Regions from separate parts of the Micromonospora jinlongensis genome, predicted to be linked through region 1. Evidence: riboswitches for the same ligand, from Rfam matches in the RefSeq annotation. Region 1 holds a riboswitch; the other holds the start of a gene.
The links. A riboswitch is a leader RNA that binds a small molecule or an ion and turns the genes downstream of it on or off. The one in region 1 is predicted to bind S-adenosylmethionine.
Positions count from the first base shown of each region.

Region 2: another riboswitch for S-adenosylmethionine. It lies ahead of HNR22_RS28865 (transporter substrate-binding domain-containing protein); the one in region 1 lies ahead of HNR22_RS16975 (aminotransferase class V-fold PLP-dependent enzyme).

Region 1 covers NZ_JACCHK010000001.1:3,831,039-3,846,916, forward strand. Annotated here, with positions in the region: partial or broken gene HNR22_RS32030 (ATP-dependent DNA helicase) at 1-432, shown strand, start outside; gene HNR22_RS16955 (AI-2E family transporter) at 593-1,903, opposite strand; gene HNR22_RS16960 (GroES family chaperonin) at 2,064-2,402, shown strand; gene HNR22_RS16965 (hypothetical protein) at 2,496-2,663, shown strand; gene HNR22_RS16970 (PrsW family intramembrane metalloprotease) at 2,685-4,166, opposite strand; SAM riboswitch class IV at 4,190-4,310, shown strand; gene HNR22_RS16975 (aminotransferase class V-fold PLP-dependent enzyme) at 4,381-5,631, shown strand; gene HNR22_RS16980 (FUSC family protein) at 5,651-6,886, opposite strand; gene HNR22_RS16985 (HD domain-containing protein) at 6,994-7,650, shown strand; gene HNR22_RS16990 (DUF4031 domain-containing protein) at 7,622-7,906, opposite strand; gene HNR22_RS16995 (FAD-binding oxidoreductase) at 7,975-9,375, shown strand; gene HNR22_RS17000 (hypothetical protein) at 9,389-9,925, opposite strand; gene HNR22_RS17005 (FAD-dependent oxidoreductase) at 10,014-11,831, opposite strand; gene HNR22_RS17010 (S8 family serine peptidase) at 12,114-14,768, shown strand; gene HNR22_RS17015 (GNAT family N-acetyltransferase) at 14,837-15,772, shown strand; gene HNR22_RS17020 (hypothetical protein) at 15,851-15,878, shown strand, end outside.
Region 2 covers NZ_JACCHK010000001.1:6,392,914-6,408,791, reverse strand. Annotated here, with positions in the region: gene HNR22_RS28870 (APC family permease) at 1-1,858, shown strand, start outside; SAM riboswitch class IV at 1,947-2,058, shown strand; gene HNR22_RS28865 (transporter substrate-binding domain-containing protein) at 2,334-3,233, shown strand; gene HNR22_RS28860 (amino acid ABC transporter permease) at 3,273-4,052, shown strand; gene HNR22_RS28855 (amino acid ABC transporter ATP-binding protein) at 4,049-4,792, shown strand; gene HNR22_RS28850 (Na+/H+ antiporter) at 4,836-6,410, opposite strand; gene HNR22_RS28845 (ATP-binding protein) at 6,525-9,860, opposite strand; gene HNR22_RS28840 (alpha/beta fold hydrolase) at 9,998-10,876, shown strand; gene HNR22_RS28835 (hypothetical protein) at 11,247-11,696, shown strand; gene HNR22_RS28830 (hypothetical protein) at 11,735-12,088, shown strand; gene HNR22_RS28825 (hypothetical protein) at 12,110-14,266, opposite strand; gene HNR22_RS28820 (SDR family NAD(P)-dependent oxidoreductase) at 14,432-15,373, opposite strand; gene HNR22_RS28815 (helix-turn-helix transcriptional regulator) at 15,504-15,878, shown strand, end outside.

The DNA.
Region 1 (15,878 bases):
CAGGGCGAGGAGGCCCTGCCGCTGCTGGTCCGCCGGTTCCGGGAGGAGCGCGCGAGCTGCCTGTTCGGGGTGATGTCGCTGTGGCAGGGGGTGGACGTGCCGGGTGACGCCTGTCAGCTCGTCGTCATCGATCGGCTGCCCTTCCCCCGTCCGGACGAGCCGCTGGCCGCCGCCCGCGCGGCGGCTGTGGACGCCGGTGGTGGTTCCGGCTTCTCCGCCGTCAGCGTGCCGATCGCGGCGGTCCGGCTGGCCCAGGGTGTGGGCCGGCTGATCCGGGCGACCGGCGACCGGGGCGTGGTCGCGGTGCTCGACTCCCGGCTGGAGACGGCCCGGGGCTACGGGCCGTTCCTGCGCCGCTCGCTGCCGCCTTTCTGGTACACGACCCGCCCCGAGGTGGCCCGCGGCGCCCTGGAACGCCTCGCCAAGTCCTGAACCCAACGCGCCGCGACGCCCCGCCCCGCGCGCCGCTGTCGCGCCGCCAAGATCGCGCTACAACAGGGAAACAGTGGCCTCCCCGAGCGGGGAGGCCACTGTTTCCACGATCGTGCGTGATCTTGACGCCAGCGGCCCGGGAGGTCAGGGGCCTGGGAGGTCAGGGGGCCTGGGAGGCGACCACCACGGCGTCGGGTGGGGTGTCCGGGACCCTTCGGGCGGCGAGCCGGCGGACCGCGGTGTTCAGCACCGCGATGAGCGGCACGGAGACCAGGGCGCCGGTGATGCCGGCGAGTACGACACCGGCGGCGATACCGATGATCACGGCGAGCGGGTGGAGAGCGACCGCCCGGCCCATGATCAGCGGCTGGAGCACGTGCCCCTCGATCTGCTGAACACCGATCACCGCCCCCAGGATGATCAACGCGGTGACCGGGCCGCTGTCGACCAGCGCCACCAACACCGCCACGCCACCGGAGAGCGCCGCACCGACGATCGGGATGAACGCGCCGAGGAAGACCAGCGCGGCCAGTGGGAAGGCGAACGGAACGTCGAAGATGACCAGGAAGATGCCGATGCCGACCGCGTCGATGAAGGCGACCAGCACTGTCGCACGGACGTAGGCGCCGAGCGTGTGCCAGGAGGCGCGGCCAGCGTCGTCGACCTTCCACCTGGCGGCCACCGGCAGCAGCCGGACCAGGAAACGCCAGATCCGGTTGCCGTCACGCAGGAAGAAGAACGTCGCGAAGAGCACCAGCAGCGTGCCGGTCAGCACCTCCGCCAGCGTCGCGGCCGTGCTCAGCGCACCGCTGGTGAACTTCGAGGTGTTGTCGTTGATCCAGGCCTGCGCCTCGTCGATGTAGCGGTCGAGTTGGCCGTCGGACAGGTGCAGCGGGCCCGTCTTCAGCCAGTCCTGGATCTGCCGGACGCCCTCCGAGGACTTCTCGCTCAGCTCCGGCACACCGCGGATGAACTCGTTGACCACCAGCGTCAGCGTGCCGATCACCGCGGCCAGGCCGCCGACCAGAACCACCGCCGTCGCCAGCGACCGGGGCAGTCGGGCCCGCAACAGCCAGCCCACCGCCGGCGCGAGCAGCGCGGAGAGCAGCAGAGCGATGGCCAGCGGGATGATCACGATCTTGATCGTGCCGACGACCCGGAGCAGGGCCCAGGCCACCACACCGATCACGATCAGGCGCCAGCACCACGCGGCGGCGATCCGCAGCCCGTGCGGGACGTCAGCGTCATCCCGGCTGGAGGTTGAGCTGTGCAGGTCCACCGGAGGTTCCGCGCCGAACACCGAGGCGCTCGGCGGTGCGGGCGGCCCCGGTACGGCCGGCGACGCCACCCGGGCGGCGTCCGACACGCCGCTCAACTCCTCGCTCGTGCTGCCCTCGTCGGCAGGCGCCGAATCCTGTCGTGACTGGTAGGCGCGGCGCAGCCGCCCGCGTACCCGCTCGAAGCGGCTCAAGCGCACCTCCTGGCAGAAGAAATCGGTCCGCCCACGGCGACAGGTCGGACAGCATACGTCCGTTGCCGACACCGTAGGGCAGTTCCGCCACACATTGCCCCCGCCACCACCGGCGTAACCACCGGCAGCCGGCCGTCGGCCACACGGTAGCGTCTGCGGCGTGACCGTCGACAACGATCTCGACGCCGGCCTGCCGATCCGCCTGCTGCACGACCGGGTGCTGGTGCGGATGGAGGGCAGCGAGGGCGAACGTCGCTCCACCGCCGGCATCGTCATCCCGGCGACCGCCCAGGTCGGCAAACGCCTCGCCTGGGCCACCGCCGTGGGAGTGGGCCCGAACGTCCGCGCCATCGTCTCCGGCGACCGGGTGCTCTTCGACCCGGACGACCGCTCCGAGGTCGAGCTGCACGGCCGTGGGTACGTGCTGCTGCGCGAGCGGGACGTGCACGCCGTGGCCGCCGAGCGGATCGAGAACGACCCCACCGGCCTCTACCTCTGACGCACCTCCCCGGGCCACCACGCCCCGCCGCGCGCCGTTTGCCCGGCCGCACGACGGGAAGCCATCCGGCGACCGTGGCCCTGGGGAGGGACGATGCCGGTATTCGTTAAGAAGTTGTTGACCTGGGGCAGCGTCGCGTTCCTGATCTACTTCGTGGCCTTCCGGCCGGACGGCGCCGCGCAGATGTTCAAGGCGATCGGGGCAGCCCTGATCGCGATGTTCCAGGGTTTCGGTGACTTCCTCACCACCCTGATGACCTGAGCTGGGCCGGGGCACCGGCCGTCAGGGGTGATGCGGCGGCCAGGGCGCGGGCGGTCGCAGGGCAGCGGGCCAGCCGGACGGGGCGTAGCCCACCGGAGGCGCGGCAGGGGCCAGCACCACCGGAATCGGCACCACCGGCTCGTCCGGCGCGTCCACCGGGCGCTGCGTACCGTCCGGGAAGCGCAGGTGGTAGCGGCTGCCGTCCCAGACCCCGGTCGGGGCCTGCGGGTCCCGGCCGACGAAGAACGACCGGTACGCGGTGATCGCGTCCAGCAGCTCCCGCTCCTCTCGCGCGCTCCGGTCCTGGTCGGCGGGCTTGCGGTCCAGGCCGCGCAGGGTGCCGTCGCGCAGCAGGGCCAGACGGGTGGCCGCGGACTGGTAGCCGCGCATGGCGCGCACCCCGGCGTCACCAGCGACCCGCCGGGCCCACCTGCGGGCCGCGTGCCGCCGGCCGAGGCTGCTCAGCGCGGCCACCTCTGGCGGGCTCAGCCAGCCGGCGCGTACGTAGTCCGGCAGGGTCCGCTCGGTGAGCCGCCCCTCCCAGGCGCGCAGCCACACCGCCAGCCCCACCATCCCGAAGAACACCGGCACCATCAGGCCCAGGAAGCCGTACAGCATGATCAACGCCTGGCCGGTGGCCTGGGTCAGCGTGGGCAGCAGGTTCCACGTGCCGTGCAACATCATCGCCAGCAGCAGGCCGCCGATCGGGGCGAGCACCCGGACCCGCCGGTCGGCCGTCCGCGCCGCGATGCCCAGCCCCACACCGGTCATCGAGGTGAAGAGCGGGTGGGCGAACCCGAACAGCAGGATCCTCAGGATGAAGATCGCGATGACCTGCTGGATGCCGGTGGCCGGGCCGTACCGGTCGACACCGGACGCGTAGCCCAGCCCGCCCAGGTAGAGGATGTTCTCCACCATGGCGAAGCCGACCGCGGACAGCCCGCAGTAGACCAGGCCGTCGGTGATCCCGGACCACTCGCGGCGGCGGAACACCAGCAGCAGGATCGGGCCGAGCGCCTTGGTCAGCTCCTCGATGAACGGTGCCACCAGCACCCCGGTGAGCGCGTCGGGCAGACCCCAGTCCTCGAAGCGGTTGGCCGCGAAGTCGTTTACGGTGAGCGAGGCGGCGGTGGAGACGAACGCTCCCCAGGCGAAGCAGAAGATCAGATATTTCAACGGCTCCGGTTCGTACCGGTCCAGCCAGAGGAAGCAGGCGACCAGCACCGGCACCGGCAGGATGGCGGCGGCCACCCCGATCAGCAGGGCCTGCACGCCGAGCGACTGGCCGAGCGTGAAGACCATGAACACCGCACAGGCGGCGATGAGCAGCACCACCCCGGCCAGCGCCAGGAACCGCCGCCAGCCCAGTCGGCGCAGCGGCATCCGGGGTGCCTCGCCGACGGACGGGGCCGCTGGCGCGGGCGACGACGGCAGGGGTGAACCGGGCGGGGTGTCGGCCATGCGGTCAGCGTAGCGATCTGCCGCCGGCTGGTCCGGTCGCATCGGCAGCCGCTATGCTGCCGGCAGGTCACGAGCGCCAGCGTCAAGCCCCGGCTTGCTGGCCGGCAACCCTCGTCGAGTTCGCGGTGGGGTGCCCCGGGTGATGACCGGGCCCAGCCCGATCGGTGTGCTGGGCAAGCGCGGACCCCGTCCCGATGCCGCACCCGGGGTCCCTGACCCCGGAGGTTCCGGCGTGTCCGTCACCCTTGTCCCCTCGCTGCCCACCCGCCTCGACGCCGCGGCCCGGCCGGCCTCGTCGCGACCGCTGGACGTTCTCGGCATACCAGGCGAGATCAACCTGGACTACGCGGCCAGCGCACCGTGCGCGCGGGCCGCCGCCGACGCGGTGGCCGAGCTGCTGCCGTGGTACGCGAGCGTGCATCGTGGCGCGGGAGCGCTGTCCCGGCGCTGCACCCTCGCCTACGAGCAGGCCCGGCAGACGGTCGGTGACTTCTTCGGCGTCCGCGCCGACGACCACGTGATCTTCACCCGCAACACGACCGACGCGCTCAACCTGCTGGCGCGCTCCCTGCCGGCCGGCACGACGGTGGTCACGAACGCCTCCGAGCACCACGCCAACCTGTTGCCCTGGCCACGCGGCTCGGTCCGGCTGCCGGTGCCCACCGACCCCGACGCGGCGGTACGCGACCTCGCCGCCGCCCTCACCGAGCTGCGCCGGGGCAGCAACCTGGCGCTGCCGGTACTGGTCGCGGTGACCGGTGCCAGCAACGTGACAGGTGAGCTGTGGCCGGTCGCCGAGCTGGCCCGGGTGGCACACCGGCACGGCGCCCGGATCGTGCTGGACGCCGCGCAACTCGCCCCGCACGTCCCGGTCGATTTGCTCGCGCTCGACGTCGACTACCTGGCCGTGTCCGGCCACAAGCTGTACGCGCCGTTCGGTGCGGGTGTGCTCATCGGCCGGGCGGACTGGCTGGACGACGCCCCGCCGTACCTGGCCGGTGGTGGTGCCACCAGCCACGTCGGGCCGGCGACCCACGACGTGACCTGGGCGACCGGGCCGGCCCGGCACGAGGGCGGCACCCCGAACCTGCTCGGGGCGGTGGCGCTGGCAGCCGTGTGTGCGGCGCTCGACGACGCCGACCGGGCCGCACTGGCCGCCCACGAGCAGGGGCTGCTGGCTCGACTGCGCTCCGGCATCGCCGCCCTGCCGAACGTCGTGGAGCTGCGCACCTTCGGCCCGGACGCGCCCCGCGTCGGGATCGTCTCGTTCGTGGTCGCCGGCTGGGAGTCCAGCGACGTGGCCGCGCGGCTGGCGGCCGAGCACCACATCGGCGTACGGGACGGGTTGTTCTGCGCTCACCCGCTGGCCCGGCGGCTGCTCGCCGAGGCGGCGGGGCGTACCGGTCGGCGGGACCTGCCGCCCACCGCGCTGCGTGCCAGCATCGGCCTGGGCAGCACGGCGGCCCAGGTGGACCGGCTGATCGCCGCGCTCGCCGAGCTGGGCTGAGGCCTCCGCGCGCCCTCGCTCAGCCGACCGGCGGGGCGGTGGGTGGTCTCGGCGCCTCGCCCGGCTCGGCGGGCTCTCCGACCGGGCGCTCCTGCTCACCGAAGGCGGTGCGGATCCACCGGTTCGCCTCCTCCTGTTCGATTCCGGAGGCCACCAGCAGGTCGCTCGCGGTGGTCCGGATCTGGGCGACCACCACACTGCCCGAGAAGCCGACCCCGTCGCCGTACGCTCGCCCGGCCTCGCTGACGGCCCGCAGCGACCGCTCGCGGGCCTTCTCCGGTTCCTCGCCGGCGGCGAACTCGTGTTTGAGCAGCCGGACCGACTCGGCGAGGTGGTTGATCGCGTCCGGCATCGGATCGGGCACCGGCTCCTCGTCCTCGATCAGCGTGACTGACCTGCGGATCAGCGTGCCGCTGTTGCGCATCGCCCGGTCGATCGGGTCGGCCGCCTCCGCGTAGTGGGTCAACTCGTCGCGGCGGTGCCAACGGGCCGGGGAGAGGGTGGCTGTCTCCTTCGCGCCCTCGATCGCCTCGGCCAGGGTGGCCAGCTCCTCCTTGTTGTTGCGCAGCCGGTCCAGTGCGCGCTGGATGCCGGCGCGGTCACGGTTGCGCAGCCCGTCGGCGGTGGCGTCGAGTTGGGCGGCGAGCAGGTCCAGCGCCGGCCGGGCAGCCCGGTTGATCACCCGGAGCGGGTTCAGTGGCAGCAGCACCGCCGTGACCAGCAGCGCGATCCCACCGCCGAGGAACGCGTCGACGAAGCGGGGGATCTCCAGGTTCTGGGTCGACGGGCTCAGCGTGACGATCAGCACCGCCGTGGCCGCCGCCTGGATGACGATGGCGACGCTCGCCCCGGCGAAGATCGTGAGCAGGATCGCCACCGTCACCACCAGGCCGAGCTGCCAGGCCCCGGTGCCGAGCAGGTAGATCAGCAGGTCGCCGACGGCAACCCCGACCCCTACCCCGACGATCAACTCCACGGTCCGGCGGAACCGCTGGCCGACCGACGCGGCAAGAGTGCCGACCGCGGAGATCGGCGCGAACACCGGTTGCGGGTTGCCGAGCAGCCGGTGCGAGACGAAGTACGCCAGCCCGGCAGCCAGCCCGGCCTGCACGGCGAGTCCGCCGGCCATCCGCACCCGGTGCAGCCGGTCGTGCAGGGTGGCCCGGCCGCGATGGCGCAGCTCCTCGGTGGCCTCGGCGATCCGGGCGCCGTCGATGTCCACCAGCCCTTCGCGCAACGGGGTGCGTCGCACCATCGGAGGTCGCTTGTCCCGGGCCACGGCCATGGGCGCGACTACCCGTGGTGGGCCCGCTGAATCCTCCCTTTCTCGCGCGTCCTGGGTGGATGCGGCAGACTCGGGCGGTGGTTGATCTGCTGGATCGCTGGCGAATCGCGGCCCGGGGCGCCGGTGCGCCTTCGGGCCTGACGTCGACCAGTGCCGGGGAGCAGCTGCTCGCCCGGTGGCGGGAGCCGCACCGGCACTATCACACGGTGGCCCACCTGACGGCCGTGCTCGACGTGGTGGACGAGCACGCCGACCTGGCCCGCCGGCCCGACGTGGTCCGGTTGGCGGCCTGGTTCCACGACGCCGTCTACGACCCGCGGTCCGCCGGCGACGCCAACGAACGCGACAGCGCCGCGCTGGCCGAGAGCGTGCTCGCCGGGCTCGGGGTGCCGGCGGCCACGGCGGCGGAGGCGCGCCGGCTGGTACTGCTCACCGCTGGGCACACGGTGGCACCGGGCGACCCGGACGGCGCCCTGCTGTGCGACGCGGACCTCGCCGTGCTGGCCGCGCCGCCGGCCGACTACGACAGGTACGCGGCAGCCATCCGGCGGGAGTACGCGCACGTGCCGGAGCCGGCCTTCCGGGCCGGGCGGGCCGCGGTGTTGACGAGCCTGCTGGCGCTGCCCGCGCTGTTCCGGCTGCCGCCGCTGGCCGCCCGATGGGAGGAGCCCGCCCGGGACAACGTGCGCCGCGAGCTGGCCGCGCTCAGCGAGGGGTCGGCGGGCGCGGGCTGACCAGGTGCTTCGGGCGACGCAGGCCCGCGGAGCGGAGCAACCGGACCAGCTCCCGGCTCGGCACCACCTGCGCGCCGAGCCACACCGCCGCCGCGAACCGGTCGGCCGGAATGTCGTAGTGGTCCCGGTCGAAGCCGCGTCGGGGCGCGCCCAGCGTCTCGGCGAAGGCGTGCAGCTCGGCGTACGAGACGTCGCTGATCAGGTGCGACCAGAGCCGACCGCGCCACGGCCAGGCAGGCCGGTCCAGGTAGAGCATGGTGCCCAAGCTATCCGGCACAGTTGATCATGTTGATGATCGCCCGCTGGCGACCTAGCCTCGGCTGCATGGCCCCCACCAATCTCCTCGACGACCTGCGCGACGCGCTCGGTGGCGACGCCGTGCTCACCGACCCGGACCTGCTGCGGATGCACCAGCGGGACGAGGCCGACCTGTGCGCCGCCGGCACCCCGCTCGTGGTGACCCGTCCGCGCAGCACCGACCAGGTGGTCGCCGTGGTCCGGGCAGCGGCGCGACACGGCGTACCCGTGGTGCCGCAGGGTGCGCGCACCGGGCTGGCCGGCGCGGCGAACGCGGTGGACGGCGCGGTGGTGCTGAGCACCGTGGCGATGGACGAGATCCGGGAGATCGACCCGGTGAGCCGGATCGCGGTGGTCCAACCCGGGGTGGTCAACGCGGCGCTGGCCGGGGCGGTGGCGAAGCAGGGCCTCTGGTATCCGCCGGATCCTGGCTCCTGGGAGTCGTCGACGATCGGCGGCAACGTGGCCACCAACGCCGGTGGCATGTGCTGCGTGAAGTACGGCGTGACCACCGAGTACGTCCTCGGCCTGGAGGTGGTGCTCGCCTCCGGTGAGGTGCTGCGCACCGGCCGGCGTACGGCCAAGGGGGTGGCCGGGTACGACCTGACGCGGCTGTTCGTCGGCTCGGAGGGCACCCTCGGGGTGATCACCGAGGTGACCGTGGCGTTGCGGCCCGCGCCGGCCGAGTCGCTGACCCTGGTGGCGGTCTTTCCGTCCACGGCGGCGGCCGGCGCCGCGGTGGCCGAGATCGCCGCCCGCGGGCTCACGCCCAGCCTGTTGGAACTGCTCGACCAGACCCACCTCCGGGCGATCGAGGCGTACCAGCCGATGGGGCTGCGGACCGACGCACAGGCCCTGCTGCTGGCCGCCGCGGACACCGGCACCCGTGCCGCCGACGACCTTGCTGCCCTGGCCGCTGTGTGCGAGGCGGCCGGCGCCGACGAGGTCTACGCGGCCACCGACGCGGTGGAGGCGGCGGCGCTGCTCCAGGCCCGCCGGCTGGCCCACCCCGCCATGGAGAAGTTCGCCGCCGACGCCTACCCGGGTGGCAACGGCGGTCTGGTGATCGACGATGTGGCGGTGCCGCGCGGTTCGCTTGCCGCGCTGCTGGACGGGGTGGCCCGGATCGCGGCGGAGTGCGAGGTGCCGATCGGGGTGGTGGGGCACGCCGGGGACGGCAACATGCACCCGAACATCGTGGTCGACCGGGCCGACCCGGCGAGTGTGGAGCGGGGCCGGCGGGCGTTCGACGAGATCATGCGGCTCGGCCTGGACCTCGGCGGCACGTGCACCGGCGAGCACGGGGTGGGGCTGCTCAAGCGGGACTGGCTGGCCCGGGAGATCGGGCCGGTCGGCGTCCGGGTGCACCAGGCGATCAAGTCGGCCCTCGACCCGGCTGGTCTGCTCAACCCGGGCAAGGTGCTCTGACCCTGGCTGAAGGTCAGCCCTTGACCTCGGCCGGGGTCGCCTGGGTGAGCAGCAGCAGGATCTCCCCGGCGACCGGTGTGCGCTCCTCACCAGGGCAGTCCTGCGAGGTGATCAGCCCGGTCGAGGTGAGCAGGCTGGACGTCAGCGCGTCGATGCAGGTGGTCCGGTACCTCCGGGCCTGATCGGTCTCGGCGGCCAACCTCGGGTTGGCGAGCAGCACCTGGAGCCGTTCGGTCAGCTCCGGTGCGAGGGTGCCCCGGGAGGTGACCCCGTCGCCGGCGCAGTCGAGGCACTGCCACGCGCCGTTGCGCTCGACGCTCAGGGTGCGCATCGGCCCGTCTTCGCCGAGCCGCTGGAGCAGGCTGACCTGACCGGCGGCGACGGTGGTCGGGATTTCCAGCTGCGATCCGCCTCCCGCCACCGGGGCGGACGGTTGCGCCAGAGTCGTATCCGGCTTGTCCCGGTCGAACAGCGAGCACCCGGTCAGGGCACCGACGAGCGCGACGGCGAGGAGGGGTAGGAGCAGACGAGGGCGCGCGCGGGGTAGCACGCGCGGAAACCTACCCCACCGTAGGTAGCGACCGAAACCACCATCCGGGTCGGTATCGATGGTTACCCATTGGTAACGTCGCAATTCGTCATCGAGCGGACGGACGCAGCTCCGCCTGATCGTCGTCGCCGCCACGGTCGGCGGCGTAACCCCGCACATCCGGAGCGCCGAGCCGGGCGGCGTCCGCCGCGGCGTCGTCCGGCATCAACTGGGACTGCCGCTCGGCCTCCACCCTGGCGCGGTAGTGCTCCACCTCGCGGGCCCGGGTCGCCTCGTCCCAGCCGAGCACCGCGCCCATCAGCTCGGCGGTGTGCTCCGCGGACTCCAGCCCCCGGTGGCTGGTCTCGAACGAGATCCGGGTCCGCCGGGTCAGCACGTCCTCCAGGTGCAGCGCACCCTCGGCCCGCGCCGCGTACGCGACCTCAGCCGCCAGATACTCCGGAGCACCCGCCAGCGGAGACGCGAGCAACGGGTCGGCGTCGATCAGGGCCAGCAGGTCCAGGGTGAGGGTGCCGTACCGCTCCAGCAGGTGCTCCACCACGCCCACCGGCACGCCGTGCCGGCGGGCCAGGTCGGCCCGGTCCCGCCACATCGCCGGGTAGCCGTCGGCACCCAGCAGAGGCAGGTCGGCGGTACGCGACGAGCGCGTGCCGCCGAGCCGGCGGGCCGCCCGGTCGACCACGTCGGAGGCCATCACCCGGTACGTCGTGTACTTGCCGCCGGCGACCAGCAGCAGCCCGAGCATGGGCTCGAAGACAGCGTGTTCACGGGAGAGCTTCGACGTCGAGTCGGCCTCGCCGGCCAGCAACGGCCGCAGCCCCGCGTACACCCCCTCGATGTCGGCGGTGGTCAGCGGCCGGTCCAGCACGGTGTTGACCTGCTGCAACAGGTAGTCGATGTCGCTGGCCGAGGCGGCCGGGTGGGAGCGGTCCAGCCGCCAGTCGGTGTCCGTGGTGCCGATGATCCAGTGCCCGCCCCACGGGATGACGAAGAGCACCGACTTCGCCGTCCGCAGGATGAGCCCCGCCTCGCCGGTGATCGCCGAGCGGGGCACCACCAGGTGCACCCCCTTCGAGGCGCGCACCCGGACGCCGGGCCGCAGGCCCACGTCGTTGAGCATCCGCGACATGTCGTCGCTCCAGACACCGGTGGCGGCGATGACGGTACGGGCGTGCACCTCGAACTCCGCGTCCGGTGAGCCTGCCGGCGCCTCCAGGTCACGGACCCGGACGCCGGTCACCTCACGCGCCTGCCGGATCAGCCCGACGGCGCGGGCGCTGCTCACCACAGTGGCGCCGAGGCTGGCGGCGGTGCGGGCGAGGGTCACCACCAGGCGGGCGTCGTCGACCTGCCCGTCGTAGTAGCGGATCGCCCCGGCAAGGGTGTCGGGCCGCAGACTCGGAAAGACCCGTCGGGCCCCCTCGCGGGTCAGGTGCCGGTGCAGTGGCATGCCCCGCCCACCGCCGAAGATTCCGGCGAAGGCGTCGTACGCGGCCACACCCGCGCCGTAGTAGGAGCGGCGGAAGATGCGGGCCGGCAGGTCCCGCAGCCCTCGCCCGGCGGGCAGGGGCACCAGGATCGGCACCGGGCGTACCAGGTGCGGCGCGAGCCGGGTGGCGAGCAGGCCGCGCTCGGTGAGCGCCTCGTGCACCAGGTGGAACTCCAACTGCTCCAGGTAGCGCAGGCCACCGTGGATGAGTTTGCTCGACCGGCTGGAGGTGCCCGCCGCGAGGTCACGCGCCTCGACGAGAGCCACCTTGAGGCCCCGGGACGCCGCGTCCAGAGCGGCACCCGCACCGGTCACCCCGCCCCCGATGACCAGGACGTCGAAGCGCTCGGCGCGCAGTCGACGCAGGTCGGACGCACGGCGGACCGGCGAGAGCTGGCCGGCGACGGATCGGGAGATGTTGGGGTCACGCACCCGTCCACGGTAACCGCCAGGCCAGCGTGTCGACATTCGCCGCCCGCCCGGTACTGCCACGTCGTGTGCACGGCACGTCTCGCTGCCGGGCCCTCCGGGCGGATCGCACCCAGGCCCTTCAGCTCCGTTCCCGGCCGACCGATCGGAAATCGTGGACAGTTTCCGTCAGCGGCTGACGGAAACTGTCCAAGATCTGCAGGGTTCTTCGGTCAACCCGCAACGCGACGGCCGGGTTGAAACCGCTCGCCGCGGTCGTAAGGTTCTCGGATGCAAGGTCACCCCGCGCAACCCGGATTCAGCGACCGCAGCTCCCCCTGGTCGGTGGTCGCAGCCGTGCTGGTCGGCTGCTGGACGGTCGCGGTCACTGCGGCCACCCAGACCGGCGGCTGGGTCACCGATCAGGTGCTGCTGGGCTTCGGGCTGGACCGCGTCGGCTGGCTCTGGCCGGTACTCGGCCTGGTCACCGTCGTGCTGGTGGGCACACCCGCCCTGCTGCTGGCCGTGCTGCCCCGGTCGGCCACGGTCCGGGCCACCGGGAGGGCCTGGCTGATCGGGGCACTCGCTCTCGGCGTGCTCACACTGCTGCGGGTCGTGCCGCCGGTGCACCACGAGGCGTACCTCGCCGGGCTGGCCGGCGCCGCGTTGCTCAGCGCGCTCGCCGTGCTCTGGTCGGCGCGACGATCGTCCGGCTCGGTCGCCAGCGCAACGCACGACGCCACGGCGCCAACGGCCAGCGACGCCACCGCGCCCGCTGCCAGCACGTCATCACCCGGCGACGGCAGCGCGCCCGCCGGCACCGCGTCGTCGCCGGACGTCGGCACCGGTGGTGCGGCGCTGAACGGTGACGTCGCCCGAGTCGAGGCCGTCGCAAGCCCGGGGCTGAGCGTCGACGCCGCTTCGACCGCCGCCGGGAGCACGAACCCGGTCGAACCCCAGCGGCGCCTGCGCCGGACCGGGTCGGTCCCGCTGCTCGCGGTCGCCGCCGGGTTGGCGCTGCTGCTGCCGTGGGCCTGGCTGGGCGCACTCGGCGGGCTCCTGGAAACCATCCTCGCGCTGTTGGCGGCAGCCGCGCTGGGGGTGCTGGCCGCGACACTGTTGGACGCCACCTTCTGGTCCCGGTTCGCGGTTGGCCGACCGCCCCGGCCGGCCCGGCTCGTCCTGCTCGGAGGCCTGGTCGCCGGGGTGGCGCTGCTGCTGCTCGCGGCCGGCACCGGCCAGTCCGGCGCGCAGTTGCCGGCGCTGCTGACCCTGCCCCCGGTGGGTTTCGCACTGGCCGCGCTGTGGGCCGCGGCCTGGCGACCCACCACCGACCCGGCCGTCGCCGCACGCGCCGGCCAAACGGCGACCGGCTGGCTCGTGGGCCTGGCCGCACTCGGCCCGCTGGCCTTCACCGACCCGGAAGAGATCACCCTGCTGCTGGTCGGCACCCGGGACATCCCGTTCTGGGTGGCGGCCGCCGCTGGCGCCGGGCTCGCCGTCGCGGTCCTGGTCGCCATCGGGTACGCGGTGCTGCTCGCCCGGCCGACGGCACGTACCCCGAGCCGCCGGTCCGCCGCGGTGGCAGCCGTGGTGCTGTTGGTGGCGTTCGGTGTGGTCGACCTGGGTCCGGGCCAACCGGGCCTGTACGGCGAGCGACTGTTCGTGGTGCTGCGGACGCAGGCCGACCTGACTGGTCTGCCGGCCGGCGCGGCGGGTCGGGCCGGGCGGGACGCCCGCGCGACGGAGGTCTACCGACGGCTGGTGACGACCGCCGAGCAGAGCCAGGCCGACCTGCTCCGGGGGTTGCGTCGACTGCGACTCGATCCGGTGTCGTACTACCTGGTCAACGCGGTGGAGGTCGACGGCGGTCCGGCGGTGCGGGCGTGGCTCGCCCGCCGGCCGGAGGTGGCCCGGGTGCTGGTCAGCCAACGTCTGCGGCCACTGCCGGCCCCGGCGGGGCAGAACCGGGGCACCGCGCCGACGCCCACCGGCCCCGAGTGGAACATCCGCCAGATCGGCGCGGACCGGGTGTGGTCCCAGCTCGGGGTGACCGGCACGGGCATCGTGGTGGGCAGCTCGGATTCGGGGGTGGACGGCGCCCATCCGGCGCTGCGCGCCGGGTTCCGGGGCGGAGACGACTCCTGGTACGACCCGTGGGACGACACCCGCAGCCCGACCGACCAGGGTGGGCACGGCACCCACACGGTGGGCAGTGCGGTGGGACGCGACGGCATCGGGGTGGCGCCGGACGCGCAGTGGGTGGGCTGCGTCAACCTGGACCGCAACCTCGGCAGCCCCGCGCACTACCTGGACTGCCTCCAGTTCATGCTGGCGCCCTTCCCGACCGGTGGCGACCCGTTGACCGACGGCCGTCCGGAGCGCGCCCCGCAGGTGCTGACGAATTCGTGGGGCTGCCCGCCCATCGAGGGTTGCGACCAGCGCGTGCTGCGGCCGGCAACCGCCGCACTGGACGCCGCCGGGATCTTCGTGGTCGCCGCCGCCGGCAACACCGGGCCGTGGTGCGCGTCGATCGACGACCCACCGGCGCCGTACGCGGACGTGCTGACCGTGGGCGCGGTGGACGCGCAGCGCCGGGTCGCCGAGTTCTCCTCGCGCGGGCCGGTGCCGGGTGCGAGTAAGCCGGACGTGCTGGCGCCGGGTGTGGGTGTGGTGTCGGCCATGCCGGGCGGCACGTACGCCGCGCTGGACGGCACCTCGATGGCGACCCCGCAGGTGGCCGGGGTGGTCGCGCTGATGTGGTCGGCGAACCCGGCGCTGGTCGGCGACGTGGCCCGGACCCGGCAGATTTTGCGGGACACCGCCACGGCGGCGACGCCCACCTACCGCTCCGACAACCCGTCCGACGCCTGCGGTGCTCCGTCGAACGTCACGGGTGCCGGGGAGGTGGACGCGTACGCCGCCGTGCGCGCCGCCCAGCAATAGGCAGGTTTCCTTCCTGATCCGACGGGCGGGAGCGCGGGCCGCCACACGGTGTTCTAGGGTCGGCGACCATGGACGCCGAGATCACCGTCACCGAGCTGACCCCCGACCTGGCCGACACCGTGGTGCGGCTCTGCGAGCAGGCTCTCGACCTTCCCGAGGACGCCACCGAGGCCGCCGCCATCGTGGACGTGCTCTGGCCCCGGGCCGCCGCCGACCGGCCGGTGGTCGGGCTGGGCGCGTACCGGGGTGCGGACCTGGTCGGGGTGTTGTTCTGCTCGGTGTCGTCGACCGAGCCGGGCATCGGGCATGTCGACCTGGTCGCGGTACATGCGGATCAGCGTCGCCGGGGCGTCGGTCGGGCGCTGCTGGGGCGGGCCGAGCAGGTGCTGGCCGAGCGCGGTGTGACCGAGGTGCTGCTGGCCGGGAACCCGCCGTACTACGCGTGGCCGGGCATCGACGTCCGCTACACCCCGGCGGTCTGCGCCGCCCTCGCGCTCGGCTACCAGCAGGACCGGACCGCCTGGAACATGACCGCCGACCTGTCGTACGACGGGTCACCGGCACTGCGGTCCACCGAGGCGGCGGAGAGGCGGCTGGCCGATCAGGGCGTCACAGTGCGCCGGGCGGAGCCGGCGGACCTCCCGGCGTTGACCGCGTTCGCCCGGTCCACCTTCGGCGGCACGTGGGACGGCGAGTTGGCCGGGTCGGTGGGTCGTGACGGCGCCGGCTGCCACCTGGCGGAGCGGGGCGGCGAGGTGCTCGGCTTCGCCGCGTACGGGTCGTCCCGGCCGAGCTGGTTCGGGCCGATGGGCACCGCGCCGGCAGCCGAGGGGTCGGGCATCGGTGGCGTGCTGCTGCGGCGCTGCCTGCGGGACCAGCAGGCGGCGGGGCTGACCCGGGCGGAGATCGGCTGGGTGGGACCGGTGCCGTTCTACTCGGGCAGCGCGGGTGCCCGGATCGAGCGGGTCTTCTTCCTGTACCGGCGGACCCTGTCGGTGGCGTAACCGGGGCAAAGGGGATATTGATCCATTCGCCCGCGTCGGTCATCGACGCCCCCTACCGTTTCGGTAGAGGAGGCAGCCATGACCACGGATGACGACCAGACCGAGG
Region 2 (15,878 bases), 2.6 Mb from region 1:
GCATGGGCGACCGCCGGAGCACCGGCACCACCCGTGGTGGAAGGTGATGTGCCTGACCGGCGTCGACTACTTCTCGACGCTCGGCTACCAGCCGGGCATCGCGGCTCTGGCCGCCGGGGCGCTCTCGCCGGTGGCAACCCTGGTGCTGGTGCTGGTGACACTGCTGGGTGCGCTGCCGGTCTACCGGCGGGTGGCGGTGGAGAGCCCACACGGTGAGGGTTCCATCGCGATGCTCGTACGCCTGCTGAGCTACTGGCCGGGCAAGTTGCTGGTGCTGGTGCTGCTCGGTTTCGCGGCCACCGACTTCATCATCACCATCACCCTCTCGGCGGCCGACGCGACAGCGCACATCGACGAGAACCCGTTCTGGCCCAGCGGGCTCAAGGGACACGAGGTGCTGGTCACGCTGGTGCTCGTGTCGCTGCTGGGCGCGGTGTTCCTCAAGGGATTCACCGAGGCCATCGGGATCGCCGTCGTCCTCGTCGCGCTCTACCTGGGGCTGAACGCGGTGGTGATCGTCGACTCGCTGTGGCGGGTGGTGACGCACCCGAGCGCCGTCGAGGACTGGACCACCACGCTGAGCACCGGGCACGGCGATCCCTGGATGGTGGTCGGGCTGTCGTTGCTGGTCTTCCCGAAACTGGCGTTGGGGCTGTCCGGTTTCGAGACCGGGGTGGCAGTCATGCCGAGCGTACGAGGCGACCCGCAGGACTCCGAGGCGCGCCCGCTGGGCCGGATCCGCGGCGCGCGCCGGCTGCTCACCACCGCCGCGGTGATCATGAGCGTCTTTTTGATCACCAGCAGCGTGACGACCACCGTCCTGATCCCGCCGGAGGCCTTCCAGCCGGGCGGCCCGGCGAACGGCCGGGCGCTGGCCTACCTGGCGCACGAGCAGCTCGGGGAGGTGTTCGGCACCGTCTACGACCTGTCCACCATCGGGATCCTCTGGTTCGCGGGGGCCTCGGCGATGGCCGGTCTGCTCAACCTCGTACCCCGGTATCTGCCGCGCTACGGCATGGCACCGACCTGGGCGCGGGCGGTCCGGCCGCTGGTGCTGGTCTTCACCGCGGTGGCGTTCCTGATCACGGTCCTCTTCGAGGCCAGCGTGGACGCGCAGGGCGGCGCGTACGCCACCGGGGTCCTGGTGTTGATCACGTCGGCGGCGACGGCGGTGACCCTCGCGGCGCGACGGCGACGGCAGCGCGGCCGCACCATCGCGTTCGGAACCATCGCGGTGATCTTCATCTACACCACAGCGGCGAACGTGGTGGAACGCCCCGACGGCGTCAAGATCGCGGTCTGCTTCATCAGCGCGATCATCGTGGTCTCGGTGCTCTCCCGGTTGTCCCGGGCCTACGAGCTACGGGTCAACCAGGTCGAGCTGGACCCGGTCGCGACCAGGATGATCGACGAGCGCGCCGGGCGGCGGATCCGCCTCATCGCGCACGAACCCGACCACGGGGACGTGGCGGAGTACCGCGCCAAGCTGGCACAGACCATGGCGGACAACGACTTCCCCGACGACAGCGACGTCATCTTCGTCGAAGTGCACGTCACCGACCCCTCGGACTTCGAAACCGAGTTGCTGGTCCGCGGCAGCATGGCGGACCACCGCTTCCCGGTGCTCAGACTGGCCAGCTCCTCGGTGCCCACCGCGCTCGCCGCCCTGCTGCTGGAGATCCGCGACCGGAGCCGGCGACGCCCACACATCTACTTCGAGTGGAGCGAGGGCAGCCCGGGCCGCAACATCCTGCGCTACCTGGCGTTCGGGCAGGGTGCGATCGCCTCGGTCACCCGGGAGATCCTGCGCCGCCAGGAGCCCGACCCGCGCCGCCGGCCGCACGTACACGCCGGCTGACCTGCGGGGCGGGGCACCTCGTCGCGCACGGTGAGCGTGGTCATAACGACTGGACGACCCACCGGTGCCTGCTGCTAGCCTCGGCCCAGGTCATGAGCGCCAGCGCGAAGCCCCGGCTCGCTGGCCGGCAACCCTCCTCCGCGGTGGGGTGCCCCGGGTGAAGACCAGGCACCGGCACGACGTCGGTGCAAGCGTGGCCTGGCACCCAGGTCAGCACAGACCCGGGAGAACCATGCGCATCCTCAGCACCGCCCCACCGACCGACGTCGCGGAACTCCGCGCCGGTTGGCCCTCGCCGGCACTGACCCGGCGACGGCACGTGGACATGATGCGAATGTGCAGCGCCGCCTGTCGCGGCACCACGCACTAGCGCAGCACTTCTCCCGAACCCTCTCCCTCACCGGTACGCCCATCGGGCGCACCGTCGGCGACGCACACCCGTGCGTGCCGAGACACGACCCTCTCGGAGACACCCGTGCGACTTCTTCCTGCCCTGACCCGTGCCGCCGCCCTCGGCGCGGCCACCATCCTGGCCGCCACCGCCCTCACCGCCTGCGGCGGCGACAGCTCGTCCGACGCCACCGCCAACCCGTACGGCCTGGCCCAGCCGGGCGTGCTGCGGGCCGGCACCCTGACCGACGCCCCGCCGAACGTCTTCCTCAAGGACGGAAAGTTCACCGGCTTCGACAACGACCTGTTGACCGCGGTGGCCGGCAAGCTCGGCCTCACTGTGGAGTTCGTCGGCACCGACTTCTCCGCGTTGCTCTCCCAGGTCAACAACCGCAAGTTCGACGTCGGCAGCTCCTCGATCACCATCACCGAGGCGCGGAAGAAGACCGTCGACTTCGGCAACGGCTACGACTTCGGTTACTTCGGCCTGGACGTCCCGGCCGGCTCCCCGATCACCGGCTTCGACCAGCTCGCCGGCAAGCGGGTCGTGGTGGTGCAGGGCACCGTCCAGGACGACTACGCCACCGGCAAGCAGCTCGACCCGGTGCGGGTGCCGGACTACAACGGCGCGATCAACCAGCTCAAGGCCGGCACCGCCGACGCGTGGATCGCCCCCGCCGAGATCGGCGAGAAGTCGGCCGCCGACAGCAACGGCAAGATCACCGTGGCGGCCAAGCAGCTCAGCCCGGCACCGACCGCGTACGCCGTCGCCAAGGGCAGCGACAAGCTGCGCGAGGCGCTGAACAAGGGCCTCGACGAGGTCATCGCGGACGGCACCTGGAGCCGGTTGCAGGCGCAGTACTACCCGGGCCGGCCGATCCCGGCGGACTTCACGCCGGGCAGCGGCACGGTGACGGCACCGTCCGCGTCCGTCGCGCCGTCCGCGTCCGTCGCGCCGTCGGCGTCCGCGTCGGCCGCGTCCTGAACCGGTGACGAGCGAGCAGGGCGGTAGGAGAGGCGACCGATGGATCCGTTGAGCACCCTGTGGGAAACCTTCTTCGACTGGGACGCGATGGGCGAGGCGCTGCCCGAGATGCTGACCGTCGGGCTGCCCAACACGCTGATCCTGGCGGTCTCCGCCGCCCTGCTCGGCTCGGTGCTGGGCCTGCTGCTGGCCGTCGCCGGGATCTCCCGCAGCCGGTGGCTGCGCTGGCCGGCGCGGGTCTACACCGACGTGTTTCGTGGGCTGCCGGCCGCGGCGACGATCCTGCTGATCGGCGTCGGGCTGGCCCCGCTGGGCATGCAGGTCTGGGGACCGGACCCCTACCCGCTGGGGATCCTGGCGCTGTCACTCATCGCCGCCGCGTACATCGGGGAGATCTTCCGCTCCGGCATCCAGTCGGTGGAGGCCGCCCAGCTGGAGGGTGCCCGCGCCCTCGGCTTCTCCTGGTCCGACTCGATGCGGCTGGTGATCATCCCGCAGGGCATCCGGCGGGTGCTGCCGGCCTGGGTCAACCAGCTCATCGCGCTGATCAAGGACTCCAGCCTGGTCTACTTCCTCGGCCTGGTGGCCAGCCAGCGGGAGCTGTTCCGGATCGGGCAGGACTACGCGGCCACCACCGGCAACGAGTCCGCGCTGCTGCTGGCAGGGCTCTTCTACCTGGCGCTGACCGTTCCGCTGACGCACGTCGTCAACTGGATCGACCGACGGCTGCGCAACGGTCGGCCGGCCGCCGCGCCGACAGACGAGGACGACGACGACACCACCCCGGCGTACGCCCCGACCGAAGGAGACCGGCGATGAGCACCGACACGACCACCTCGGTCAGCCTCGACGTCCGCGACGTGCACCTCGCCTTCGGGCCGAACCGGGTGCTGCGCGGCGTCGACCTCACGGTGCCGCGCGGAGCCACGGCCTGCGTGATCGGCCCGTCGGGGTCGGGCAAGTCCACCCTGCTGCGCACCATCAACCGGCTGATCGAGCCGGACCGTGGCGACGTGCTGCTGGACGGGCGCAGCGTGCTGGGCGACGACCCGGACGCGCTGCGGCAGCGGGTCGGCATGGTGTTCCAGCAGTTCAACCTCTTCCCGCACATGAGCGTGCTGCGCAACGTCACCCTCGCGCTGCGTCGGCTCCGCAAGCTCGGCGAGGACGAGGCGGAGTCCGTGGCACGGGCCCAGTTGGAGCTGGTGGGGTTGGCCGGCAAGGCCAACTCCCGACCCGCGCAGCTCTCCGGCGGTCAGCAGCAGCGGGTCGCGATCGCCCGGGCGCTGGCGCTGCGGCCCGAGGTGATGCTCTTCGACGAGGCCACCTCCGCGCTCGACCCGGAGCTGGTCAAGGGCGTCCTCGCGGTGATGGCCGACCTGTCCGCCGCCGGCATGACCATGGTGGTGGTCACCCACGAGATGGGCTTCGCCCGGCAGGTCGCCGACACCGTGGCCTTCATGGACCGGGGCGTGGTGCTGGAGGCCGGTCCGCCCGGGCAGGTCTTCGAACGGGCCGAGCATCCTCGGCTGCGCCGGTTCCTCGCCCAGGTGCTCTGAGCCCCGCCGTGCTCTGAGCCCGCCGGGAGCGGGTCGCAGGTGTTCACTCGTTGGGCCCGCGGCCCAGCAGCCGGATCTCCTCGTTGTCCAGCGCGGCCTGGAGCTCCTGAAGCACGAGATCGTCGATCTCCCGGTTGTCCCGCAGTCGGGTGACCTCCCGACGCTTGTGGGCGAGGACGCCGAGGCGCAGCCGGCGTTCCAGCCGGCGCTCCTCAGCCGTGCTCCCGCCGCTCTCGTTGAGGTCCGCCAGATGCCGCTGGTACTCGGCTTCCAACCTCTGCACCGCCTCCTGCCGGGCGCCGATCTCGGCGGCGACCCGGGGAAGAGCGGCCAGGCCCACCTCCGCGGCCCGCCGCCGGGCGTTGCGGGTCTCGTCGACGCGTTCCGGGTCGCCGGCCAGCCGGGCCCAGCGCACCACCAGCGGCAGGGTGGTGCCCTGAATGAGCATGATCAGCACGATCACCAGCGCGGTGACGAAGATGATCAGGTCTCGTTCGACCACCGGTCGACCGGAGACCGTCATCGTCGGGACGGCCAGGGCCGCGGCGAGCGACACCGCACCCCGGAAACCGGCCCAGCCGGCAACTGTTCCCACCCGCCAGCTCGACGGCCCCTGGCTCGGGTCGAGGATCCGGCGGCGCCGCAACTTCGCGACCTGCGCGGTCAGGTAGACGAATGCCAGGCGGGTGCCGACGACTGCCAGGGTGACCATCACCACGATCAGTAGAGCCCGCTGGGACGAGGTGCTGGTGATGCCCCGGACCGCGCGGGGAATCTGCGTGCCGAGCAGGACGAACAGACCGCCGTTGATCAGGAACGTGGACAGGTCCCAGAACGCGTACGCCAGCACCCGGGACCGGGCGCGGATCACCCGGGGGCCGGCATAGGCCAGCACGAGACCGGCGACCACCACTGCCAGCACACCGCTGGCGTGCACCGAGTCGGCGAGCAGGAAGGCGCCGAACGGTGTCAGCACGCTGAGCGCGCCCTCGCGCAGCGGATCGTCGAGCCGTTTGCGGATCAGCACCACGGCGGCCCCCACCAGCAGACCGGCGACCACGCCACCGACGCTGGCGCCGACGAACTCCTCACCGATGCCCAACACGCCCGGCTCCGCGCTCTGGCTGAGCAGACCCACGGCCACGGCGAAGACCACCAGCGCGGTGCCGTCGTTGATCAGGCTCTCCGCGTGCAGGGTGGTGAGGAGCTTGCGGGGCAGCCGTTTGGCGAGGCCGGTGACCGCCGCCGCGTCGGTCGGGGCGAGGACCGCGCCGAGCACCCAGGCGGCGGCGGGGTTCACCCCGAACGCCTGCGCGGTCAACGACACCGTGACCATGGTGAGCACCACCAGGACCACGGCGAGCAGCCCGATCACCGGAAGGTTGGCCCGGATCTCGCGCAGGCTGATGGTGAGGCTCTCCCGGTACAGGATCGCCGGCAGGAAGATCAGCAGCACCAGGTCGGGTTCGAGGGTCACCTCGGACAGCGGCGGCGTCAGACCGAGCAGGACCCCGAAAGCGATGAGCAGGACCGGCGGGGCGACCCGGTACCGACCGCCGAGGGTGGTGCCGATAAGGACGGTCGCGCCCAGCACCACGATCAGGACGAGCACCTGCACGGCGTACCCCCCTGATCGACGGCCGACGGTGGACGCGCCGGTGGTTCCATCTGACCGCACCCGCCGCCAGGTTCCGACGCGAATCGGCAAGTCGCCGCCGGCAACGGGCGGCGGTCAGGGCGCAGGGGTGGCGGCGCGGGCCCGGGCGGTGACCGCGCGGGCGGCGCGGCGGTGCGCGGCCGCTTCCTCGTCGCGGCCCAGCGCGTCGGCCAGGGCGGCGAGGTGCCCGGCCACCGGGCCGACGGTGAGCACCCCACTGCCGGCGGCCAGTTCATCCGCCGCCGGGAGCAGCTCGACGTAGACCCGCTCCATCGTGACCCGGTCTCCGAGGGCGTGCGCCGCCCGGCCGACGAGGCAGAGTCGCACCTCCCGCAGCAGATCGTGCGGCCCGTCCGGAAGAGTCCGCAGGGCCGCCGCGGCCGCGTTCCGGTCACCGTCGGCGAGCAGCAGCAACGGCCGAACCCACGGCTCGTGCGGACCCCAGTCCAGATCCGCCCAGCCCGCACCGACCGGCCCGGGGATCGGCTGGTCCGGACCGTCCGGACCGGGGTGCGGCCGGTCACCGCCGACGGCCTCGGCGAGCCGCAGGCCGAGCAGGGCGAGCGGAAGCAACCCGCGGGTCAGGCCCGGCATGCCGTCGGCGCTCAGCCGGGCGGCAGCCAGCCGGTACGCGTCCGCCGCCGCGGCCGAGTCGCCGTCCAGAGCCAGGCGCAGTGCCGCGTACCAGCGGGTGAAGACGCCGACCAGGGGCAGTTCGTACCGTTCGGCGAGGCGGTCGGCAGCGCGGGCGTGCGCGTCGGCAGCGGGCCGGTCGGCCAGCGCGCAGTGCGCCTGGAGCAGGACGAGGTGACCGAGCACCTCGAAGGTCACCAGCCGGTGCCGGGCCGCCAGGTCGACCAGTTCGGCGCCGATCCGGGCCCGGTCGGCGGCCAGGCCGACGCGGTCGAAGGCGTGCATGAAGCGGGCGTTGAGCGCGAAGGCCAGCAGCCCCGGGTCACCGACGGTCCGGGCGATCGTCTCGGCCTCGTGCGCCGCACGGCGGCCCCGGTCGGTGGTGGTGCCGCGCAGCTCCAGCGCGAGGGTGCTCAGCAGCCGGCTGCGCCGCGCCGAGCCGGTCGGGCCGAGAGCGGTCAGGGCGTGCTCGGCAGCGCGGACGATGTGCCCGGAGAGCAGGTCGTCGTCGTTGCGCGTCCAGATGGCGGGCACGTCGAAGCCGGCCAGCACCTCCTCGATCAGCAGCGGATCGCCGACGGACTCGGCGGCGGTGATCGCCTCGGCACGCCGCCGCCGCGCCTCGGCCAGCCGGCCCGTCACGGCCAGCGCGCGTCCCAGACCGAGCAACGCCGTCAACCGCTCGCGCTGCTCGACCGCACCGGCGCGGTCGTACGCCTCGATCGCCTGCCCCCACAGGCGGGCCGCCTCGTGCGGGGTGCCGCCCCGTTCGGCCTGCTCGGCGGCTGTGCGAGCGTACGCCGCAGCGCGACCGGCGGCGACCGGTCCGCCCGCGCGGAGCAGGTGGTGCGCGAGCGCGGCGGGCTCGACGGGCTCCCGTTGTCGCAGCACCTCAGCGACGGCCGCGTGCCAGGCGGCGCGGCGCGGCGTGGACAGGTCGGCGTAGAGCGTGTCGCGGACCAGGATGTGGGTGAAGCGCAGCCGCCCGTCGGGTTCCCGCTCGGTGAGGAAGCCGGCCTGAAGGGCGCGGTCGACGGCGTCCAGCACGGCGGCGGGATCACCGGCCAGCGCACCGAGCACCTCCGGGTCGAGGTCCCGGCCGAGCACGGCCGCCTGCCGCAGCACCGTACGTGTCGGCATGGGTAGCTGCGCCAACCGGTGCCGGATCACGTCACGCACCCCGGGCGGCACCGCGGCCAGCGCGGCCTCCCCCTCGCTCGCGTACAACTGGGCCAGCTCCCGGACGAAGAACGGGTTGCCGCCGCTGCGATCGTGGATCAACCGGGCGGTGGCCGGGTCCAGTGCCGCCCCGACGACAGCTCGGGCCAACTCGTCGGTCGCCGACACGGGCAGGCCGGCGAGATACTCCCGGATCGGCTCCAGCCCGGCGGCGCGGGCCAGGGCGGCGGTCAGCTCGGGGCTGATCTCGGTGGCCCGGTAGGTGCCGAGGATCAACACCGGCCCGGTGGCCGGCTGCGGGCCGGTGAGCAGGGCGGTCAGCAGGTCCAGGGTGTCACCGTCGGCGCGGTGCAGGTCGTCGAGGACCAGCAGCACCGGCCCGCGGTCGGCGACAGCCGAGACCAGTGACGCCACCGCACGGTGCCGGCGAAAGCGCGTCCCGGCGGGGTCCCCCGGGCCAGCATCGGCAACAAGGCCGTCGGCCGGCCCGGCATCGGTCGGCCCGGCGAGCGCGTCGGTGATCTGGGTCCACGGCCAGGCCGGCGGGGCACCCTCGTACTCCGGGCTGCGTCCCCACGCCGTGGTCCAGCCCTCGGCGGCGAGCCGCTCGGTCAGGGTCTCGGCCGTCGCGGTCTTGCCGGCACCCGGGTCGCCACTGAGCAGCGCGAGGGTGGGCTGGCGGCGTCGGGACGCCGCCTCGGCGGCCTGCCGCAGGCGATCCAGCTCGGCGTCCCGGCCGACGAACGGGCGCTGCCGGGCCGGGCCCGGCTCGACGGGTCGCACGGGGGTGGCGGCGTGGTCGAGGGCCGGGGTGAGGTGCGGCGCCTGGGCCAGGATGTCGGCTTCCAACCGGCGCAGCTCGGGCCCCGGGTCCACGCCCAGCTCGGTCACCAGGGCGTGTCGCGCCTCGCGCAGCGCGGCCAGCGCGTCGCCCTGCCGGCCGGCGCGGTAGCGGGCCACCGCGAGCAACCGCCAGGCATCCTCGCGCAGCGGATAGCTGGCCAGGTGGGCCGGCAGGTCGGCGGCGGCCTCGTCGGGCCGACCCAACGCCAGCAGCGCCTCCGCCCGCCGCTCTACGGCCAGCATCCGCAATTCGTCCAGCCGGTTGATCTCGGCGACCGCCCAGGGCTCGTTGGCGCAGTCCGCGTACGCGGGCCCGCGCCAGAGCCGCAGTGCTCCGTCCAGCGTCGCCAGGGCCGGCGCGGGACGTCCGGCCGCCAGCAACCGGCCCGTCTCGCCGACGGCCGCCTCGAACTGCCCGGCGTCCACCGCGTCCGGGGCGGCCCGCAGCACGTACCCGGGTGGCTCGGTGACCAGGATCCGGGGCGGCTGCCGGGGTGGTCGATCGGGCTCCAGGGCCCGGCGCAGGTCGGCGACGAAGGTGCGGATGGCGCCCACCGCGCCGTCGGTTGCGACCTCCCACAGGTCGTCGACGAGACGTTCCACCGGCACCACCCGCCCGTGGGCGATCAGCAGCCGGGCCAGCACCAGGCGATGCCGGTGCCCGCGCAGCGGGGCCGGGCCACGCGCGGTCACGGCGGTCACCGGCCCGAGGACGCCGAAGGTCACCGCGTCCGGTGCCGCCGGTTGCCTGGTCATGGCATCAATCTAGGCGCGCCGGGAGGACCGCACTGACTCGGCACTGATCGCCTGCTGATCACCACCGCGCAGGCTCGACCAGGTACGACGGCGAGGGCCACCGCCCCTGCCGGCACCGCTCACCAGGAAGGTTTCCCGTGGACCCCAGGATCAACGGATTCGACTACCGCCGTGTGACAGTCGCCGACGGTGTGACGCTCAACGTCGCCGTGGGCGGCTCCGGGCCGGCGATCGTGCTGCTGCACGGCTTTCCGCAGACCCACCTCATGTGGCGGCACGTCGCGGCCGACCTGGCCGCCGACCACACGGTCATCTGCCCCGACCTGCGCGGCTACGGCGACAGCGACAAGCCCCTCGACCCCGACGGCGACGGGTACGCCAAGCGCACCCTCGCCGCCGACGTCGTGGCGCTGGCTGCCGCGCTCGGCCACCAACGGTTCGCGTTGGCCGGCCACGACCGTGGTGCCCTGGTCGCGTTCCGCGCCGGTCTCGACCACCCGGAGGTGATCAGCCATCTCGCGCTGCTCGACGTGGTGCCCACCCTCGACACGTGGGAGGTGCTGCACGGCACCTCCGCCGCCGTCGCGTTCCACCTGTACCTGATGGCGCAGCCAGCCGGTCTGCCGGAAGCGCTGATCAGCGGCAGCCCGGACGCCTTCTTCGGCCATTTCCTGGACGTCTGGACCCGGGATCCGGAGGCGATGCCGGCGGACGTGCGGGCGGAGTACCTGCGCGCCTCCCGGGAGGCGGTCCCCTCGATCGTCGCCGACTACCGGGCGTCGGCCGGAATCGACGTCACCCAGGACACCGCCGACCGGGAGGCCGGCAACCAGCTGCGGATGCCGGTGACCGTGCTCCAGCAGGACTGGGGCGCCGCGCTGGGCTACGACGCGGCCGCGGTGTGGCGCGCCTGGGCTCCGGATCTGGAGCATCGGACGGTCACTTGCGGCCACTTCATGGCGGAGGAGGCACCCGCCGAGGTGGTCCGGGCGCTGCGGGCCCTGCTCGCCCGCTGACCGATCGGCGACCCGATCGCACCATTGTCACCCTCGGCAAGATATCTGACACTCTTCGTCACCGAGGTCATGGTGCGGTCGGGCCGCCGCGCTCCGGGCGACCCGACACGGTCGAATCCGGCCCGAAATGGGCTCTGACCTGCGTTAACCCGATGTTGCACCTGGTGGACGACAACCGGTCATCGGTGCTACACAGGCAGATATCGGCAGCCAACGACGGCGAGTCGCAGTTTTCTCGCTCAACGACCGTCCACAGGCAGCGCACCAACGGGCCACGCCGCACGGAACCGCCGCTCCACAGTCGCGACCCACCGAACGGCATCGGCCCACCGGCCGCTGCTGGACGCCGGTCCTCGACCAAGGAGTTGCCGTGGGAAACCTCCGTATCCGATCCCGTCACCAGCCGTACGAGATCGCTGTCCTGGCCGCGGCACCCGTCTGCGGCGTGCTGATGTTGACCCTCGACGTCCGGCCGACCTCCGTGCAGACGGCCATGCCGGTGCCCATCCAGGTCGCCTGGGAGCTGGGTCTCATCGCGGTGGGTGTGGGCGGGCTGCTGGGCATCGTGTGGCCCGGCCGGCTCTCCACCGGGCTCGGCGTCGAACTCGCGTCGGTGCTGGTGCTCGGCACGGTCACCGGCATGTACGCGGTGGCCCTGGCGGCCATGTCAGGCCAACAGTCCATCGCGACGACGTCGTTCGTCGCCGCGGTGGCGGTCGGGTCGCTCTGGCGGGCTGGGCAGATCGCCGTCGACCTGCGCAGGCTGGCCCAGGCGTGCGAACTGGTGAGCTACGAACAGTTGCAGGCGGGTGTCACGTGATCACTTCTCCGGCGCCGGCCGCACCGCAGTGGGTACAGATGGTGCTCAGTATCCTCGGCATCCTCGGTGGCAGCACCGGCCTGGCCGCGATCGCCACTGTGGTGGTGCAGCGGGGCAAGTTCAAGGCCGATGCCGCCGACACCCTCACCGAGGCCGCCCTCACCCTGGTGCAGCCGTTGCAGACCCGCATCACCCAGTTGGAGGGCGAGGCGCTCAACGCCCGCTCCGAGCTCAACGTGCTCCGCGAGCAGGTCAACCAGTTGCAGTTCCTGGTCCGGATCCTCAACCGGACGCTGGACCGCTGGCGGGCCGCGATCCGTGCGCCCGATGCGACCCTGCGAAAGGTCCGAGCGACGGTGGCGGAGACCGACAGGTCGACCGAGGGCCGTTGACCGGCACGCGGTCGGGAAGCCTCAGAGACGGAGGCGTCGGGCGAGCTCGCTCATCGCCGCCCGGAAGTCGGGATCGGACTCGCCCGGATGGTGCCCCCGCACCGGCGGCGGACGGCGCTCCCCCGGAGGGGGCAGCAGGCCCTGTGGGTCCCGCAACCGCCGGTCGACCCGGCCGGCCGGGTCGGCGGGGTCCGGAGGCGGATCGCCGGGCCGGTGCGGGGCGAAGATCCAACCACCGACGGGGTCGGTGTCCCGCCACAGGTTGAGCCACCGCCACTCGACCCGATCCCCCACCGTGCGAAGCACCGTTTCGTTGAGGTAGGCCGGAAAGAGCCGGGCGTACAGGCGGTCCAGCGGCGACCCGTAGGTGAGCAGGACGACGCGCTGGCGTACCCGCGGGGGCAGCCGCAGCACCGCGAGGGCGAGCAGCACCGACCCGTGGCTGTGCCCACAGAGCAGCACCCCGTCGTGCCGCTCGGTCAGGTGGATGATCCGGTCGGCCAGCTCCGGCACCGCACGGTCGGCGTAGCTCGGCGGTGCGAACGGGTGCGCGGCCCGGGGCCAGAAGGTCCCCAGGTCCCACAGGATGCCGACGTGCCGGCGGAACCACGCCGTGCGGTAGGCGAACACGCCTCCGAGGATCAGGGCCACCAGCACCGCAGCGACGAGATAACTGCCCAGGGCGAGCCCCATGCCGACGGCCCCGGCCGGCAGCCCGAGGACACGCCACGCCAGTTGGTCCGGTGCCAGGTCGGTCAGCCTCAACAGGCTGGTGGCCAGACCGATCCCCGAGAGCGCCGCGTACGTGATGGCGAGGAGTCCCAGCCACTCGGCGAACCGCGCCCGGGCGACCGCCCTCGTCACCTGTCGCAGCCGCTCGGCGCCCTCCGGCCCCACCGTCGGGAAGTCGCGGGCGGTGATCGCCGCCGCCGCCCGCCACCGGCGGCGTCGCGACAGGAGGGTCAGCCCACCGCACAACACCACGCCCGCGATGACGTGCACGAAAAAGGCCAACAGCGTCCACTGGTACGGCAGCGGTGGCCCGCCGTCGCCACGGTACCCGCCGAGCAGGTTGCCGCTCTGGTAGACGAGGTTGGCGGCGAACGCGCTGCCGAGGCCGACCGCGATGGCCGCGACCACCGCCGCGCCCAACCCCTGCGGCAGCGCGTTGCGGCGGTCTCCCCGGCCGTGGTGCCCCAGCACCAGCCCGCTCAGCGCCACCAGCAGCGTCATCTGCGTGAGCAGGGCCCAGCTCGCGACCTCGTCGTAGCCCGGCAGCCCGTCCGACGACGGCCAGGGGCGCTCGTCGAGGGCGACGGCGACGAGGGTGGCCACGCTCAGAGCAACGGCCACCGCGCCCACCGCGCTGGCGGTCCGGGTGACCATCCGCATGGTCGCCGCCCGGTCCAGCAGGCCGGGGACGGCGAGCAGACCGGCGCAGACCGGCAGCACCGCCGCGCTGAGCGTCAGCAGCACCGTCGTCGAGGCCGTCGCACCGCCGGCGGTCCGGGCCACGAGCAGCATCAGGTTGAGCACCGCGAGCGCGGCGGCGACGTGGACCGCGCGCAGCCGTCCCACCATCGGCTCGACGGCCCACAACGGGTTGCCTGCCGGACGGGGCCGACGGGTGCCGAGCAGCCGGAGGAAGGCGACGGCGGCGATCGGCAGCAGAGCGAGCACCGCCAACCGCGGCCCGACCTCCCGTCCGTCCAACCCCGCCATGGTGTCGAAGGGACCACGGCACCGCGCCGCGCCCAGACACCGCCAGGCGAGCAGGTCGAGGGCCACCCCGCCGATGGAAACCACGTACACCACGGTGAGGTTCAGGGCGAGGAGCCGGCACAGCACGGTGACCCCGGCGCCGCTGCGACGGTCGGTCGGCCGCATCCAGACCGCCACGTTGCTGAGCATGAACGGCAACAGGAAGACCAGCGAGAGCGTCCGGGCCACGGTGCCCGAGGGCAGATCACCCCACCGGTACGCCTCCAGCGTCACACCGTCCCGCTCGGCGTCCTCCGTTTCGGCGGCGCGGTGGAACCCACCGCTGTCGTCACCCGCGACCTGCCGGACGTGCGCCAGACCGAGGACCTGCTCCGGTCGCGCCCCCGACACGCCGTGCACCCGCAACTCCACGACGTCGTGCCGACCGGACCGCTGGTGGTGCGGCGTGTCATCCATCGGTGCGCCCAGCGGGTCGACTTGGCGTCTCCCGCCGTTGCGGCAGCCGCCCCGCAAGCCCACTCGCCATCGCCATCCCCCCGGCCCGCGGCTGCCACCGCCGCCCCAGTCGTACCACCCGGGCGAGAGGCCCGGGGCGGGTTCGGTCAGGCCCGACGGTCGTACTCAGCGGCCGGCGGTGCCGACGCGATGAGAGATCAGGTCCGACGCGACATTCCAGAGCCGTTCGGCGTTGCCCGGGTCGACGGCGTACGCGGCCACGCCGGTGTAGTCGGCAGGGCGCTCGGTGACGACCGCCGCCTCGGCGCAGTCCTCGAAGTAGCGACCGCCCACGCCGTCCAGCAACGGGGACGCGGCGAGCAGCACCGAGGTGGCGGCACCCTGCTGCGGGGTCTTCTGCCGTTCCTTGGGCGTACGCAGCCCGCCGGTGTGCTTCTGCAACCCGGTGGCGATCGCGCCCGGGTTGAGCGCGTTGGCGTGGATGCCCTCGCCGGACCAGCGGCGGGTCGCCTCGACCGCGAGCAACGCCTCGGCGCTCTTGGACTGCCCGTACGCGAGCAGCGGGTCGTAGGGCCGGAACGCGAAGTGCAGGTCGTCGAAGATCACCGGAGAGAAGAGGTTCCCGCTGGAGCTGACCGACACCACCCGGGCGCCACCCGCCGCGGCGAGCGCGTCGTGCAGACCGACGGTCAGGGCGAAGTGCCCCATGAAGTTGGTGGCGAACTGCATCTCCCAGCCCTCGACGGTGCGCTCCAACTCGGGCAGCGCCATGATCCCCGCGTTGTTGACCAGGATGTGCAGGGGCTGGTCCCAGCCGGCGACGAACCGGCGTACCGAATCCTGGTCGGCCAGGTCCAGCTCGCGGGCGCTGACCCGGTCCGCACCGATGCTGGCGGCGATGTCGGCGGCGGCCTGCTCGCCGGCGGCGACCCGGCGTACCCCGAGCACCACCTCGGCGCCGGCGGCGGCGAGCGAACGGGCCGTCTCGACGCCGATGCCGGCGGCGCCTCCGGTGATGACGGCCCGCTTGCCGGTCAGGTCGACCCCGGCGAGGACCTCGTCGGCGGTCGAGGCGAAACCGAAGGGAGTGTTGATCCGAGTTGTCATTGCTGTCCCGTCTCTCGATCACGCTTACCCCGACACTGTCACCCAGGCGGCCGGTGCCAGCCGGATCCCTGCTTTTCCTGGGACTGGCAGGACCAGGATGGGCACCGGCGGTGGCTCCTACGATGAGCGGGTGAGCACAGCCGGCCCGCTCGGCGAATACCTGCGTGCCCGGCGCGAGCTGATCAGGCCGGGTGACGTCGGGCTGCCCGCGCACGGCCGTCGGCGGGTGCCCGGCCTGCGGCGCGAGGAGGCTGCCCTGCTCGCCGGCATCAGCGTCGACTACTACCTGCGGTTGGAGCAGGGCCGGGACCGGCACCCGTCGACGCAGGTGCTGGATGCTCTGGCCCGCGCACTGATGCTGGACGCGGAGGCCGCGGCGCACCTGTACGGCCTGGCCCGGCCGGCGCCGGCCCGTCCGGCAGCGCGGCGGCAGGAGCGGGTGCCCCTGGGCATCCGGCAGTTGGTCGGCTCGTGGAGCGAGACCCCCGCCTTCGTGCACTCTCGA